One region of the Pantoea phyllosphaerae genome, then DNA from elsewhere that is predicted to be linked to it. Evidence: predicted binding sites of a transcription regulator. Region 1 holds the regulator's gene; each other region holds the start of a gene.
The links. Region 1 encodes CRP, which controls carbon source genes, mostly activating them, when cyclic AMP is high. Its sites were predicted from a motif close to ATGTGANNNNNNTCACAT; they were not measured.

Region 1 (5,600 bases):
CGCCCGTGCGGTAGAACGCGCGTTGACCGCCTGACTATCCTTTCCGCAAATGTCTGATGAGCCAGCGGCCATGGTGCGGCCGCTGGCTCCACGCCAGCGACGAGATGGTATGCATCACGTTAAGATGCTCCAGAATGCGCTTCACATGCTGCTCCAGAATCGTCGTCGGCCCTTCATCCAGGTTCTCTACGCCCGCCATCACGTTAGTTTGCGATCCCGGTCCGTCATACTCCAGCCGCTGCTGGCAGCGCTGCAGCGCCACTTCACACGACTGCAGATAGCGCTGCGCCAGGTCCGGCGTCAGCATGGTGTGCTCGCGGGCGAGGATGGTCATGGCGTTGATATGCTCGACGATAAACTGGCTGTGCGTCACCCACAGGCGCATATCTTTCAGGTACTGGGCGTTGAAGCCCGGCTCCTGCATCGCCTGGTTGAGCGAGTTGAAGAGCGCGTTATGCGCCTGATTGACCTGCATGCGCTGCCAGGCCAGCTTCTTCGCCTCCTGCTCCGGCCCCAGCAGCAGCCGCAGCGCATCCTGATAGGTTTCCAGCGCGTCGTGGGCGTTTTGACGCAGCAGCCCGCTTTGCCACTGCGGCCACAGCCACAGCATACCGCCGAAGGCGATCAGGCAGCCCATTAGCGTGTCCATCAGACGCGGCAGCAAGAACTGCGCGCCGTTCAGCGACAATAGCTGCAGCGAATAAACCGCCGTCACGGTAAAGCCGATCATCGACCAGCCGTAATATTTACGCGTCACCAGATAACTCACCAGCGTCACTATCAGCATAAACAGCAGCACCAGCGATTCCGGCACCGCGAAACGCAGCGAGGCGGCGGCGATCGCCAGGCCGGCAAAGGTACCCAGCGCCCGGTGCTGGATGCGCACCCGCGTGGCGCTGTAGCCGTTCTGGCTGACGAACATAATGGTCATCAGGATCCAGTAGGGTTTGGGAATATCGAACAGCAGCGCCAGCGCGCTGCCGAACATCAGCATCACGGCGAAGCGCGCCGCGGTGCGCAGCGCGGCGGACTTCAGCGAAAGATAGCTGCGCAGCGCGGGCAGCAGCGGCAGGCGGCGCTGGCGATCGGTCATCAGGTCACGCTGATAGAGCGGTTTTTGCGTGCGCAGCACGCGCGCGATGCGGCTGAAGTGGTAGGAGCAGAAGTGGCCCACGGGATTGTCGGGATGCTGGCGGGCGATCTTCTCCAGCGCGCCGAGCGGCTTATCCATATCGAATCGACTCGGCAACTGATGGTAGAGAATGGCGTCGGCCAGCGCGCGCAGCCGCGCCGAGATGATTTTGGCGTTCCAGCGGATCACCGCTTCCGCATGGCTGCGCTCTACCAGCTTCTGCACCTCTTCCGGCTGATGCAGGCTGACGGAGATATGCTCCTGCAGGTCGAGCGCCACCTGGAACGCGCGCGTCAGACGTTTATGGCTGTTGTCGCGGCTGGCGGAGAGCATATGCATCTGCTGATAACAGGTATTGATCAGATCGACCGCTTTCTGCTGGCGCGCCAGCAGCGGCGGCAGCGCCTTTTCCGGGTCGGTAAGCTGGGTCAGCAGGGTATATTTCGCGTCGCAGTAGTCCGCCAGCTCGCGGTAGATCAGGCTCAGGGTTTCGCGCATCGGCTGCTCTTTCCAGAGCCAGAACCAGAACCAGTTAAAGAGTCCGTACCAGAGCGTGCCGCCGATATAGAGCAGCGGTGGCACATAGATTGGCATGCGGCCGATCAGGCTCAGGGTAAAGATGGCCGCCACCAGCGTGCCGGAGAGCAGACGGCCGTGCAGCGGGCTGATTTCGCCGGTGACGCCCAGCAGCAGCGGCAGGGCAAAGAGCACCGCAGGCAGCGGTACCCCTTTCAGGGTTAATAGCTGGATGAGAAAGCTGCCGAGCGCGAACAGCGAGCCGCCGACGATCAGACGTTTGAAGAAGCGTTTATGGGGCGTATCCAGGCCCGCCACGTTGCAGCAGGCGGGAACCAGAGAGAAGAGCAGCCCTTTTTGCAGATCGCCGAATAACCAGCCGAGCGCCACCGGAATGCAGAGCACCAGCGTCTGCCGCAGGGCATAGTTAACTTCGGGGTGATAGATGATTCGGCGCCACATCACTTCACTAAAAGCAGTAGCGGCGTAACGGTGACATCACGCCGTGTATGAGAGGAAATCAGCGGGTGCCGTAAACGACAATGGTTTTGCCGTGTGCGGAAATCAGATTCTGGTCTTCCAACATTTTCAAAATGCGGCCCACGGTTTCGCGCGAGCAACCAACGATTTGGCCAATTTCCTGACGAGTAATTTTGATTTGCATGCCGTCGGGATGCGTCATGGCGTCTGGCTGCTTCGCCAGGTTAAGCAGGGTTTGTGCAATACGTCCGGTCACGTCGAGGAAAGCTAAATTGCCCACTTTTTCCGATGTAACCTGCAGACGGCGCGCCATCTGCGAAGAGAGACGCATTAAAATATCCGGATTCACCTGGATAAGCTGGCGGAATTTCTTGTAGGAAATTTCCGCTACTTCGCACGCGGTTTTCGCACGTACCCAGGCGCTGCGCTCCTGACCTTCTTCAAACAGGCCAAGCTCACCGATAAAATCACCCTGATTCAGGTAAGAGAGGATCATCTCTTTGCCCTCTTCATCTTTGATCAGCACCGCAACGGAACCTTTCACGATGTAGTAGAGGGTTTCAGCCTTCTCACCCTGATGAATCAGCGTACTTTTGGATGGATATTTGTGAATATGGCAATGGGACAGGAACCATTCGAGTGTAGGGTCTGTTTGCGGTTTGCCGAGAACCATTCGCTATTATCCTCTATTGTAATCGTGCCCAAAACGCGGGGGGATTAATCCCTGCCAGGCGATGAAAGCTTCAAGCGTTTCTCCTGAAGGAGATTATTCGGGCCTTATTTTGCGCCAGGCGCTTGATGTGTCCCGTCTTCGTCCTTAACAGAACGAACTATTTTCAGCACTGTTTGTAGCACAGCTTTTGCCGACTGTCTTCTGTTGTCTCGCTTCAGCAGAGGGGGGATTACTCTGGATTGCTGTTTGTCAGGCGAACGCGTACTCTGGCGGCAAACGGGCTATTCTTGAGGTGGAAACATGCAGGCAAGAGTGAAGTGGGTCGAAGGATTAACCTTTCTCGGTGAGTCGTCGTCAGGGCATCAGATCCTGATGGACGGCAACTCGGGCGATAAAGCGCCCAGTCCGATGGAGATGGTGCTGATGGCCGCGGGCGGCTGCAGCGCCATCGACGTGGTCTCTATTTTGCAAAAAGGCCGTAACGATGTGGTGGACTGCGAGGTGAAACTCACCTCGGAGCGTCGTGAAGAGGCGCCGCGCCTGTTTACCCATATCAATCTGCATTTCGTGGTGACCGGCAAGGCGCTGAGCGATAAAGCGGTGGCGCGCGCGGTGGATCTCTCGGCGGAGAAGTACTGTTCGGTGGCGTTAATGCTGGGCAAGGGCGTAGAGATGACCCACAGCTACGAAGTGGTCGCGCTGTAAAACGTAAACTTTTTGGCAAGGTGCTCACGCGGGTGAGAGGGGCCGATCGCAACGTCGCTCAAGGCATCCATGCTCGCTCGGCCCGCGACATCCCTGTCGCGGGACGCTTTGCTCTTCTGCCCATCTCGCCCGCGTTTTACGCTTATGAGCCGTCTACTCATTGTTTGGTCAGGCGATCTGTTTGCCTTCCATCAGCCGCTGCACCAGCGGCGCCATAATCAGCTCCATCGCCAGCCCCATCTTGCCGCCCGGCACCACCAGCGTATTGATATGCGAAATAAAGGAGCCCTGCAGCATCGCCAGCAGGTAAGGGAAGTCGATATTCTCCAGCCCGCGAAAGTGAATGACCACGAAGCTCTCGTCCAGCGACGGGATTTCGCGCGCGGCGAACGGATTGGAGGTATCCACGGTCGGGACGCGCTGGAAGTTAAGATGGGTGCGCGAAAACTGCGGCGTAATGAAGTTAATGTAATCCTCCATTGAGCGCACCACCGAGTCCATCACCGCCTCGCGCGAGTGGCCGCGCTCGCTGGTGTCGCGCACCAGCTTCTGGATCCACTCCAGGTTGACGATCGGCACCACACCCACCAGCAGATCGACTTTTTCCGCCACGTTATGCTGCTGCGTCACCACGCCGCCGTGTAGCCCTTCGTAAAACAGCACGTCGGTATTGTCCGGCAGCGGCTGCCACGGCGTAAACGTGCCCGGCACCTGATTCCAGGGCACCGCTTCGTCGTAGGTGTGCAGATATTTGCGCGACTGGCCTTTGCCCGTATTGCCGTAGTCGATAAAGGTCTGTTCAAGCAGGCCAAAGTCGTTGGCTTCCGGGCCGAAATAGCTAACGTGGCGCCCTAAATCACGCGCCTTGCGGATAGCCATATCCATTTCCGGCCGCGTATAGCGGTGGAAGCTGTCGCCCTCCAGCTCGGCGGCGTGCAGATTGAGCTGCTGGAAAATTTTACGAAACGCCAGGCTGGTGGTGGTGGTGCCGGCACCGCTGGAGCCGGTTACCGCAATAATCGGGTGTCGTGCTGACATGGAAAAGCTCCCTGTGAAGTCGGGCGATGAGCATTGTTAACACGAAAAGCGCGTTGGCGCATCAGCCGCGGAATTCGCTGCGCGGCATGATGTTGATGGTTTCATGCAGTTCCGACCAGACCAGCACCACGTCGCCGCGCTCCAGCTGGCGGCGCACGTCCGCCACCTTTTGCGCCAGGCTGCGCTCCTGCTCGCCATAGTCGGTGCCTTCACGCAGCACAAAGGCTTCAATCAGGTTGGTCAGGGTATCGGGATCGAGCTGTTGCCAGGGAATAATCATGATGAGAGCCACTGTGTAAGCCACTGCGGCACACGCTGCTCGAGCCACATCTGCGGTTGACGCAGCGTGCCGCCGACAAAGCCAACGTGTCCGCCATAGGGCGTGAGTTGATAGGTGGTACTGGCTGAGAGCCGATCCGGCTGTGGGATCACCTCGTCAGTCATAAAAGGATCGTCTTTCGCGTGGATGATCAGCAAGGGTTTGCGCACATTTTTCAGCAGCGGCATGGCGCTGGCGCGACGGTAGTAGTCGCCCGCGTCAAGAAAGCCGTGGGCGCGGGCGGTAATGGCGTCGTCAAAGTCGCGCAGGCGACGCAGCGCCCTGAGCTGCGACAGATCCACCGGCAGCGTGCCCGGCCAGACGCGCAGCTTGCGCTCGGCGTTCTTTTTCAGCTGATCGAGCAGATAGCGCTGATAAAAGCGTGAAAAGCCCTGTTCCAGCTTCAGGCTGCACGGCTCCAGCAGCAGCGGCGCCGAGACGATGACCCCGGCGTCGAGCGGCGCGGCGTCGCCCAGCCTGCCGAGCAGGCAGCCCAGCATATTGCCGCCGAGCGAGACGCCCACCGCAGCGGTTGGCACATCGCCCCAGCGCGTTTTCAGCCAGCGCAGAAAAAAGGCGGCGTCTTCGGTTTCGCCGGAGTGATAGATGCGATGCAGGCGATTCGGCTCGCCGCTGCAGCCGCGAAAGTGCATCACCACGCCGAGCCAGCCCTGACGCTGGCAGGCGTGCATCAGCCCGTGAGCGTAAGGACTATGGAAGTTGCCTTCAAGGCCGTG
Region 2 (5,600 bases), on a different contig from region 1:
GCGAGATCAAAGACAGCCCGATGATCGATAAGAGCGGTCAGACCACGCTCTGGAGCGGCATTAGCTACAGCTTCTGATCGGCACCGTCGCGGGGCAAATTGTTAACCAGGCACCAAAAGGGTGCCCTGATTTGATGCAGGAGCAAACGGATGGACAAAGCGATCGCTTTTGATGACCACACGCAACTACCCGCGATAGGTCAGGGCACCTGGTACATGGGCGAAGAGGCCGCGCGTCGCAGTGAAGAGGTCGCCGCGCTACAGGCAGGACTCGATGTGGGCCTGACGCTGATTGACACCGCCGAGATGTATGCGGAAGGCGGCGCGGAAATAGTGGTCGGCGAGGCGCTGCGCGGGCGACGCGACAGCGCGTTTCTCGTCTCCAAGGTCTATCCGTGGAACGCGGGAGAAGCGGATATGGTCGACGCCTGCGAGCGCAGCCTGCGGCGGCTCGGCACCGACCGACTGGATCTCTATCTGCTGCACTGGCGCGGCAACGTCCCGCTTGAAGAGACCATTCGCGCAATGGAAACTCTTCAGCAGCAGGGCAAAATCCTGCGCTGGGGCGTTTCTAATTTTGACGTCGACGATCTGCAGGAGTTGCTGGAAGAACCAGGCGGTACAGGCTGCGCCACCAATCAGGTGCTGTATCATCTCGCGTCGCGCGGCATCGAGTTCGATCTACTGCCCGCCTGCCAGCAGCATCAGATGCCGGTCATGGCCTATTGCCCGCTGGCGCAGGCCGGAAGGCTGCGACAGGCGCTCTTTTCCGACGCCACGCTGGTGGAGATTGCACAACAGAAGGGCATTAGCGTCGCGCAGCTGCTGCTGGCGTGGGTGATCCGTAAAGAGGGCGTAATGGCAATCCCCAAGGCGAGTTCGCAGGCGCACGTGAAAGAGAACGCCGCGGCGCTGCACATTCGCCTGAGCGACGATGAGCTGGCGCGTATTAATAAAGCGTTTCCGCCGCCCCGGCACAAGATGGCACTGGATATCGTTTAAAGGGTAAGCTACGCCAGCAGTCGTTCTGCTGGCGCAGCGCGGTGGTGAGCGACGCGGAGCGATAACCAGACGCTCATGCTTCCAGCGCGGGACGTTTTGCCCTGCGATCCGTGTCGCCCAGCTCATACATCAGGCCGCCGCCTGACCTCTTTTAGGCTTTCTGCCGCAGACGGAAGGTGGTCGCCAGCCGCGCCGGTTTTTCGCCTGCGCTGTGCATCGGTTTGGAAATGCGCGCCGTCTCCACGCACACCATGGTTTTATAGCCGTCGTTGGCCATATCCGCCATGCTGCATGACAGCTCAACGCCAGGGTTCCAGGTCACCACGTCGCTGTGATGATGGTGATAGACCTCAATGACGCGCTGTCCCTGTTTATCCTGAATCAGCGCGCAATCTTCCGGCTGGGTAAAGACTCGGTCAATACGGCCCGGATAGGTCTGTTTACCGCTTGAGGTCTGCTCGCTGTTGTTGTCGACCTTATCGATAAAGTGCGAACCCAGCCCGCTGACCTCGACGCCAGCAATATCAGCCACCTGAAAGTAGCTGTGCAGCGCGCCGGTCGCGGTAAAGTCGCCGTGCGCTTCCAGCTCGATTTCACAGTGCTTGCCGAGGCGGAAACGGGCGAACAGGGTAAAGTCATGCGGCCATAATTTTTTCGTCTGCGCCGTACTCTCCAGCACGAAGGTCAGCATGACGCTCTCTTCGTTCTCATCGTGCGCCGACAGCGTCCAGGGTTGATTACGGGCAAAACCGTGCGCCGGTTCGCCTTCCGGTCCAAACCACGGCCAGCAGATGGGCACGCCACCGCGTATGGCTTTGCCAGAGGCGAAAAGCGACTTTTCGCTCAGCCAGATAACCGGCTTTTCTCCGCTCGGCTGCCAGGCAATAAGATGCGCACCCTGAAGGGTAATCGCAGCACGTACCTGAGGATGGCTCACCACAATCACCGGCAGATCGCCCAGCTGACGCTGCGAGAGGTAAGGGGAGATCTGCTTCACCACGGGCAGCGAGAAAATTTTATCTTGCATAACCGAATCCTTCCTGTTGCTACGAAAAAAAAGGGCGACCGAAGTCGCCCTTGTTGTCTGTCGTGACCGGTCTGCTTATTTAGCAACCAGCGCGATCAGGTCGAGAACTTTGTTTGAGTAGCCGGTTTCGTTGTCGTACCAGGAAACCAGTTTCACAAAGTTGTCGTTCAGCGCGATACCCGCTTTGGCGTCGAATACAGACGTCAGCACTTCGCCGTTGAAGTCGGTAGAAACCACGTCATCTTCAACGTAGCCCAGCACGTCTTTCATTTCGCCTTCTGCAGCAGCTTTGATCGCTTCACAGATTTCTTTGTAAGAGGCCGCTTTTTCCAGACGGACGGTCAGGTCAACCACTGACACGTTCGGGGTTGGTACGCGGAACGCCATACCAGTCAGTTTACCGTTCAGCTCTGGCAGGACTTTGCCCACGGCTTTCGCTGCGCCAGTAGAAGACGGGATGATGTTCTGAGAAGCGCCGCGGCCGCCGCGCCAGTCTTTGTGAGACGGGCCGTCAACGGTTTTCTGGGTAGCGGTGGTGGCGTGAACAGTGGTCATCAGACCTTCGACGATGCCGAATTTGTCATTGATGACTTTTGCCAGCGGTGCCAGGCAGTTGGTGGTGCAGGAAGCGTTAGAAACGATGTCCTGGCCAGCATATTTGTCGAAGTTAGCGCCGCGAACGAACATCGGGGTGTCGTCTTTAGACGGACCGGTCAGCACGACTTTTTTCGCGCCGGCAGTGATGTGTTTACGGGCGGTTTCGTCGGTCAGGAAGATGCCGGTCGCTTCAGCAACAACGTCAACGCCTGCTTCGTCCCACTTCAGGTTAGCCGGGTCTCTCTCAGAGGTAACGCGGATTTTTTTGCCGTTAACAATCAGCGCACCGTCCTGTACTTCAACGGTACCGTCGAAGCGGCCGTGCGTTGAGTCGTACTTCAGCATGTATGCCATGTAGTCCGCGTCTAACAGGTCGTTGATCGCAACGATTTCGATGTCAGAACGCTGCTGAGCAGCACGGAAAACGATACGGCCGATACGACCAAAACCGTTGATACCTACTTTGATAGTCATATATTCCACCAGCTATTTGTTAGTGAATAAAAGGTTGGCTGTAAAATTACAAAAACCTTACCAGGCGTCAAGCGGAATCGTGTCAATAGTTGCGACAGGTCAATCCGTTCAACAGGAATAATTTGCTGCGCAACCGCTTGCGCAACAAGCTTGCTGAGGTGATGCCGAAACCCGATTGCTGAATATAAAGGGATAGCGTTTGCAAAAGGTGATCGAGGTCACAAATCTAAGCTGTGAAAGGGAAGTCGGGTCGCTAAGCACGAAAAAAGCCCCGGCAATGTTATTCGTTTGTTAGAATAGTAGACGATTTTTTCAGAATGACACTCTCCGGAATCACTCAAATGGCTAAAGAAACCGCACCTGAAGCAAAAATTGCGCAATTGTCTGAAATGCAGCGCTATGTGACCCAGCAGCGCGGCACAGAGCCGCCTTTTAGCGGCGCGCTTCTGCACAATAAACAGGAAGGCATCTATCACTGCCTGGTCTGCAACGCGCCGCTGTTTCTCTCGGAAACGAAGTATGACTCTGGCTGCGGCTGGCCGAGTTTCTATCAGCCGGTAGGCGACGATGCGATTCGCTATCTGGAGGATGACTCGCACGGCATGCATCGGATCGAAATTCGCTGCAATAACTGCGACGCCCATCTGGGACACGTTTTCCCGGACGGCCCGCAGCCAACCGGCGAGCGCTACTGCGTTAACTCGGCGTCGCTGAGCTTTACCGACGAGCAGGGCGACGAACAGCAGGGGTGATGAATGAAACAACAGCTTGAGGCCATGGTCGACGCCATGACGCCTGAGGTCTACGAGCGGCTGGCGACGGCGGTGGAAATCGGAAAATGGCCGGACGGCGTGGCACTGTCGCAGGAGCAGCGCGACAACTGCCTTCAGCTGGTGATGCTCTATCAGGCGCGCCACAACGCGGCGCCACAGCATATGACCATCGGCAAGGGCGGCGAAATGGTGACGAAATCGAAGCGGGAGCTGAAAGAAGAGTTCGGCATCGACGCGGAGATTACGCGCATCAACCTGCACTGAATATCAGGCCGACATTGCGTCGGCCTTAAGCTATTCCGCTAAACCAGCACCGCGCCCTGCGCCTTCATCTGGGCGAAAGCGATATCGCTGTCTTCCGGGCTGAGATTGACGCCACGACAGCCTTCTTTTACCACCGTCACCTGATAGCCCAGCTCCAGCGCGTCCAGCACGCTGTACTTCACGCAGTAATCCGTGGCGATCCCCAGCATCACCAGATGGGTAATGCCGCGCGCCTGCAGCCAGCTGTCCAGCTCGGTTTTGCGCCGATGGCCGTTGTCGAAAAAGGCGCTGTAGCTGTCAACGTCGACATCCTGTCCCTTATGGAATACCGCGTCGATCAGGCTGCGATCGAGGCCGGGATGAAGTTCGGCACCGGCGGAACCCTGAATGCCGTGATCCGGCCACCAGATCTGCGCCAGCCCGTTGAGTTCGCCCAGCGTGTAGACCGGCTCACCGGATACCGAAGCGAAGCTGCCGTGGTTGGCCGGGTGCCAGTCCTGCAGCGCCAGCACGCACTCGCCGCGTGCGCGGAATTCGCGCGCATAGCGGTTGGCGACCGGCACGGTCATGTCGCCTTCATGCACGGCCATGGGGCCGCCCGGACAAAAATCGTTTTGAATATCGATGATAATGAGGGCCTGCTTCATAACAGGTGGCTCCGTAATTAGTCTTCGGTCAGTTCACCGCGCAAATTTTGCTGCATCCTGGCGCGGATCTCATCGCAGGAGAGCGACTGACTCAGTAAAAAGTGGAGCTTGGTTAGCGCGGCTTCCACCGTTAAATCAAATCCGCTTATCACACCGGCATGCTCAAGGGCATTGCCGGTGGCGTAGCCGCCCATGTTCACCTTGCCGGAAATACACTGGGTCAGGTTAACCACCACAATGCCGCGCTCGCTCGCCTGCTGCAGCTCGGCAAGAAACTCGGCGTTCTGCGGCGCGTTGCCGACGCCATAAGAGCGCAGGATCAGCGCTTTTACCGGCTGGCGTAAAAAGTTGCGCACCACATCCGCCGAGATGCCTGGGTAGATGGTGACGACGCCGATAGGCTGCGGCGTAATGGTATGCACCTTCAGCGGACCCTGGCCCTGCGGCGCGGGCGGCGTATTCAGCCGACGGATATGGATGCCGGCTTCCAGCAGGGCGGAAAGGTTCGGCGAGGCAAACGCATTAAAGCCGTCCGCATGCGCTTTTGTAGTGCGATTGCCGCGATAGAGCTGGTTGTTGAAAAACAGCGAGACTTCATTCACGGGGTAGTTCGCCGCCACATAGAGCGCGTTCAGCAGGTTTTGCTGGCCGTCGGAGCGCAGCTCCGCCAGTGGGATCTGCGAGCCGGTCACGATCACGGGCTTCGCCAGGTTCTCCAGCATAAACGAGAGCGCCGAAGCGGTGAACGCCATGGTATCGGTTCCATGTAGGATAACAAATCCATCGTAGCGATCATAATTTTGTCGAATATCCTCCG
Region 3 (5,600 bases), on a different contig from region 1:
CGGCGCGCTGCTGCCGCGCCACGTGTTTATCCACGACGGCCCGCGCGTATTTCCCCATTTTGGGCCGAATACGGAATCGGTGAAAATTTTTCACGAGTACCTCGATCTGCATCGCAACAATCCTCAGCTCGATATTCAGATGCTGCCGGTATCGGTGATGTTCGGCCGCGCGCCTGGCCGCGAGGTTCAGGGTGACGATACGCCACATCTGCGCGAGCTTAACGGGGTTGAGAAGTTTTTCGCCATTATCTGGCACGGCCGGGACAGCTTTGTGCGCTTTTCCCCAACGGTTTCATTGCGCTGGATGGCGACGCAGCACGGCACCGATAAATCGATCGCGCAGAAACTGGCGCGCGTGGCGCGAATTCATTTTGCCCGCCAGCGATTAGCCGCAGTCGGCCCGCGTCTGCCAGCGCGTCAGGATCTTTTCAACAAGCTGCTGCAGTCCAAGGCGATTGAAAAAGCGGTGGAAGACGAGGCGCGCAGTAAAAAGCTTTCCCATGAGAAGGCGCAGCAGAACGCCGTCGAAATGATGGAGGAGATCGCTGCAGACTTCTCTTATGAGGCGATACGCGTCACCGATCGCGTGATGGGCTGGCTGTGGAGCCGTCTCTATCAGGGCATCAACGTCAACGGCGGCGAACGCGTACGCCAGCTGGCGGAAGATGGCCATGAGATTGTCTATGTGCCCTGCCACCGCAGCCACATGGATTACCTGCTGCTCTCCTACGTGCTGTATCACCAGGGTCTGGTGCCGCCGCATATCGCCGCAGGCATCAACCTGAATTTCTGGCCAGCCGGCCCGATCTTCCGCCGCCTGGGCGCGTTCTTTATCCGCCGCACCTTTAAAGGCAATAAACTCTACGCCACCGTGTTCCGTGAATATCTCGGCGAGCTCTTCAGCCGTGGCTACTCGGTCGAATATTTCGTTGAGGGTGGGCGCTCACGTACCGGTCGTCTGCTCGATCCGAAAACCGGCACGCTGGCGATGACGCTGCAGGCGATGCTGCGCGGCGGCAAGCGACCGATTACGCTGGTGCCGATCTATATCGGCTATGAGCACGTCATGGAAGTGGGCACTTACGCCAAAGAGCTGCGCGGCGCGGCAAAAGAGAAAGAAGGCTTTATGCAGATGGTGCGCGGCCTGCGTAAGCTGCGCAATCTGGGCCAGGGCTACGTTAACTTTGGCGAACCGCTGCCGCTGGTGAACTACCTCAATAAGCAGGTGCCAGAATGGCGCGACGCCATTGACCCGATTGAACCGCAGCGTCCCAGTTGGCTGACGCCAACGGTGAACGATATTGCGGCGCGCCTGATGGTGCGCATCAATGAGGCAGGCGCCGCCAACGCCATGAACCTGTGCGTGACCGCGCTGCTCGCCTCACGTCAGCGCTCGCTAACCCGCGAGCAGCTGATTGAGCAGCTGGAGTGCTATACCGAACTGCTGCGCAATGTGCCCTATTCTCCGGAATCGACCGTGCCGCCGCTGTCAGCGGAAGCGCTGCTAAACCATGCCATGAGCATGAATAAGTTCGAAACCGAGCAGGACAATATTGGCGATATCATCATTCTGCCGCGCGAGCAGGCGGTGCTGATGACCTATTACCGCAACAATATTCACCATATGCTGGTGATGCCGTCGCTGATCGCCGCCATTATTCAGCAGCATCCAAACCTGAGCGAAGCCGAGCTGCTGCGACAGGTGCGGCTGATCTACCCGATGCTGAAAAGCGAGCTGTTCCTGCGCTGGGAAATCGACGCGCTGCCGGCGCTGCTGAGCGCCCTCTGTCAGGAGCTGGCGCGTCAGGGGCTGATTACCCTGCAGGATGGCCAGATGCGTCACACCGCCGCGCGTTATCGCACGCTGCAGCTGCTGGCTGCGGGCATCCGCGAGACGCTGCAGCGTTTCGCCATCACCTTCTCGATCCTCAGCGCGAAGCCAACCATCAACCGCGGCACGCTGGAGAAAGAGAGCCGTATGCTGGCGCAGCGTCTTTCGGTGCTGCACGGCATCAATGCGCCGGAGTTTTTCGATAAGGCGGTGTTTACCACGCTGGTGCTGACGCTGCGCGACGAGGGGTATATCAGCGACACCGGCGACGCCGACGTCGAGCGTACGCAGGCAACCTGGCATATTCTGGCCGACCTGGTGACCAGCGACGTGCGGCTGACCATCGAAAGCGCGGTGGCGCACGAGTAGCCCGCCGCGGGCAGCAAAAAAAGAGGGCGACAGAGATGTCGCCCTTTTTTGTTGCCTGGAAGGTGCCTGCGCGGTGGGCATGGGTGCCCGTTAAAAAACGGCGTTCAAAAAAGCTGGCTAAACGGCGGCGTATTCAGCACTACGCCGATAAACACCACCAGGCCGACATAGTTATTGTTGAGGAAGCCCTGAAAGCAGGCGTCGCGCTCGCGGCCAACGATTAGCTTTTGCTGGTAGAGAAACAGCGCGGCGGCACCGAGCAGCGACCAGTAAAAGAAGGCGTTAAGCTGCATTAGCAGGCCCACCAGCGCCAGCAGACCCAGCGTTGCGAGCTGCAGCAGGCCGATAATCAGCTTGTCGTAACGTCCGAAAAGAATCGCCGTTGATTTGACGCCAATCTTGATATCATCGTCGCGGTCAACCATGGCGTACTGCGTATCATAGGCGACGGTCCAGCAGATGTTTGCCAGGAATACCAGCCAGCATTCTAATGGTAAGGACTCACTAACCGCAGCCCAGGCCATCGGAATTGCCCAGCCGAACGCCGCGCCCAGCACCACCTGCGGCAGATGGGTATAGCGCTTCATAAAGGGATAGCACCAGGCCAGCGCCAGACCACCGAGCGAAAGCAGAATCGTCATCAGGTTCATGGTCAGCACCAGCGCGAACGCCAGCAAGCCCAGCAGCACAAATAAGATCTTCGCCTCTTTCTCGCTGACCGCGCCGCTGGGCAGCGGACGGCCCGCGGTACGCTTCACGAAGCCGTCGACCTTGCGGTCGGCGAAATCGTTAATCACACAGCCCGCCGCGCGCATCACAAACACGCCGAGCACAAACACCACCAGCACCGGCAGCGGTGGCACGCCCATACCCGATAGCCAGAGCGCCCACAGCGTCGGCCACAGCAGCAGCAGCGTGCCGATCGGTTTATCAATACGCATCAGGCGGCTATAGGCCTGAAACTTGCTCATCTGTACGCTTTTTTCCACGTTTAGTCATCCTCAGGCCAAGTCGCGATAGAGCGGCGAGGCGGGTAAAAACAGTTCGGTTAGCAGTAGCGGCTTGCCTGACAGCCGCAGGCGCGAGCGACGTCCCCAGAGCGCGCCGATGTTGCCCGGTTCGATAAAGTCGCGGCTTAAGGTTGAAGAGGAGAAGAGATAGCGGCCAAGCGGGCGCGTGCCCAACTGTTGCAGCATCAGCTCCGGGCCGTTGAGCGTGCTCTCCGGCACCAGCGTGCGGCCGATGAGCCAGGGCTCGTCATCGCCGCACAGCACGATCTCGCGCAGCCAGAAGCGCGCATCGTCCGGCAGAAGCGCCCTTTCGTCGGTGAGCTCATCGGCGTTGATAAAGCCTTCGCGCATCGGCCGCACCGTCACCTGCCGACAGTGCTGCTCAAAGCGGCGCGTCATGGAGTCCTCCTCCATTAGCCAGTCCAGCAGCGGCGCAGTCAGCGTCGGATGCGTGGATGGCAGCCAGTTGAGCGCGCGTAATAAGCTGAGCGCCTCTTGCGACATATCACCACTCCCGTCAATTTTGAGGGCAACAGTGTAGCGCAGAGGCGCGGCGGGCACACCTGGCGACGCTTATTCGCGCTTGAGGCGGTTGCTGTTCGCCAGCCACAGGGTCACCACCAGGATCAGGATGGCGCCGGAATAGCAGAGCGTATCGAAGGGATTTTTATGGTCGACGATAATCAACCGAATGATCGCCGTAATGCCGATGTAAACAAAATAGCGCAACGGGAAGTGATAGCCGGACTGGAAGTATTTGACGATCAGCGCGATAAATTCAAAGTAGAGGAAATAGATCACAATCCCCTCAATCAACAGATAAGAGGAGGCCTGTTCCCCAACGTTCAACAGCACGTTAGCAAGATGCAGGGTCTCTTTGCCCAGAAACACCGCCAGAATAACCGCCAGCGCCAGCAGTCCCAGGTTCAGCACCCATTGCAGCGCCAGTGCGATGTACTGACCGCCAGTGGGTTTAACGTTCATGATTTGCCTCGATAATGGCTTGTTAGTAAAGAATCGCCATCATGCTGTAATGTGATATCGATCACAAGATACCGCCCGCGCTTCCCTTGCTGCTGCAAACAACAATCCAGCATCGTTTCTCTTCTCGACTCAGCGAACTGGTCTACAGTTAAAAGGTCGGCAGCGCACGCAGGTCGCTTAAAATTCAGGAAAAATTGCGCCCGTCTGACCGTTCGTTTTGCAGATTGCTTTTTCCGTCAGGCTGGCTCTCTGCTGCTTTTTAGCCTGACGGTTATGGAGTGGCATGACGTGTTGACCCTGCTTAATCTTCTCTCCGCCGTTGCCCTGCTGGTATGGGGCACCCATATCGTGCGCTCCGGCATTATGCGCGTCTTCGGCGCCGACCTGCGCCGCGTGCTCAGCCGCAGCATCGAAAAGAAACCCATGGCTTTTCTGGCGGGTATCGGCGTAACCACGCTGGTGCAGAGCAGTAACGCCACCACGCTGCTGGCGACCTCGTTTGTGGCGCAGAAGCTGATGGGCCTGACGCCTGCGCTGGTGGTGGTGCTGGGCGCCGACGTCGGCACCGCTATCATGGCGCGTATTTTGACCTTCGATCTCTCCTGGCTGTCGCCGCTGTTTATCTTCTTCGGCGTGGTCTTTTTCCTGTCGCGCAAGCAGACGCGCATCGGCCAGATGGGCCGCGCCAGCATCGGGCTCGGGCTGATTTTGCTGGCGTTGCAGCTGATTGTCAGCGCTGCCCGGCCGATTACGCAGGCGGCTGGGGTGCAGGTGCTCTTCTCCAGCCTGACCGGCGATATTCTGCTGGATGCGCTCATCGGCGCGGTCTTCGCCATTATCAGCTACTCCAGCCTGGCGGCGGTGCTGATTACCGCCACGCTGACCGCCGCAGGCGTCATCTCGTTCAAAGTGGCGCTCTGCCTGGTCATCGGCGCCAACCTCGGCAGCGGCCTGCTGGCAATGCTGAACGCCAGCGGCGCCAACGCCGCCGGCAAGCGGGTGGCGCTCGGCAGCCTGCTGTTCAAACTGCTCGGATCGCTGGCGGTGCTGCCCTTTATCAACCTGCTGGCCCTTTGGCTGGATAAGATGCCGGTCAACGACGAAGAGCTGGTGATCTTCTTTCACGTCTTCTACAACCTGATCCGCTGCCTGATTATGGTGCCCTTTGCCGACCCGATGGCGCGGCTCTGCACCCGCCTTATCGGCGACGATGCTGAGGCGGAGATGGCGATGAAGCCTCGCCATCTCGACCGCAGCGCGCTGGATACGCCGACGCTGGCGCTGGTCAATGCCGCGCGCGAGACGCTGCGCATCGGCGACGTGCTGGAGATGATGCTGGAGGCGTTTAATAAAGTGGTGCACGGCGAAGTGCGCGAAGAGCGCACGGTGCGGCGGCTGGATGATGA

Region 2: msrB (peptide-methionine (R)-S-oxide reductase MsrB) is a predicted target of CRP. The motif match lies at 3,306-3,323, and genes of this name have one in related genera.
Region 3: psiE (phosphate-starvation-inducible protein PsiE) is a predicted target of CRP. The motif match lies at 4,244-4,261, and genes of this name have one in related genera.

Annotation. Positions count from the first base shown of each region.
Region 1 covers NZ_JBPFDE010000006.1:220,512-226,111, forward strand. Annotated here, with positions in the region: gene argD (bifunctional acetylornithine/succinyldiaminopimelate transaminase) at 1-34, shown strand, start outside; gene ACR6A7_RS10790 (YccS/YhfK family putative transporter) at 35-2,110, opposite strand; gene crp (cAMP-activated global transcriptional regulator CRP) at 2,169-2,801, opposite strand; gene ACR6A7_RS10800 (OsmC family protein) at 3,102-3,506, shown strand; gene ACR6A7_RS10805 (phosphoribulokinase) at 3,675-4,544, opposite strand; gene ACR6A7_RS10810 (YheU family protein) at 4,606-4,824, opposite strand; gene ACR6A7_RS10815 (hydrolase) at 4,821-5,600, opposite strand, start outside.
Region 2 covers NZ_JBPFDE010000001.1:567,350-572,949, forward strand. Annotated here, with positions in the region: gene ACR6A7_RS02655 (MipA/OmpV family protein) at 1-77, shown strand, start outside; gene ACR6A7_RS02660 (aldo/keto reductase) at 150-1,001, shown strand; gene ACR6A7_RS02665 (D-hexose-6-phosphate mutarotase) at 1,153-2,028, opposite strand; gene gapA (glyceraldehyde-3-phosphate dehydrogenase) at 2,104-3,099, opposite strand; gene msrB (peptide-methionine (R)-S-oxide reductase MsrB) at 3,441-3,851, shown strand; gene ACR6A7_RS02680 (YeaC family protein) at 3,855-4,136, shown strand; gene pncA (bifunctional nicotinamidase/pyrazinamidase) at 4,175-4,783, opposite strand; gene ansA (asparaginase) at 4,801-5,600, opposite strand, start outside.
Region 3 covers NZ_JBPFDE010000004.1:20,653-26,252, reverse strand. Annotated here, with positions in the region: gene plsB (glycerol-3-phosphate 1-O-acyltransferase PlsB) at 1-2,200, shown strand, start outside; gene ubiA (4-hydroxybenzoate octaprenyltransferase) at 2,305-3,171, opposite strand; gene ubiC (chorismate lyase) at 3,202-3,714, opposite strand; gene psiE (phosphate-starvation-inducible protein PsiE) at 3,784-4,194, opposite strand; gene ACR6A7_RS07125 (Na/Pi cotransporter family protein) at 4,483-5,600, shown strand, end outside.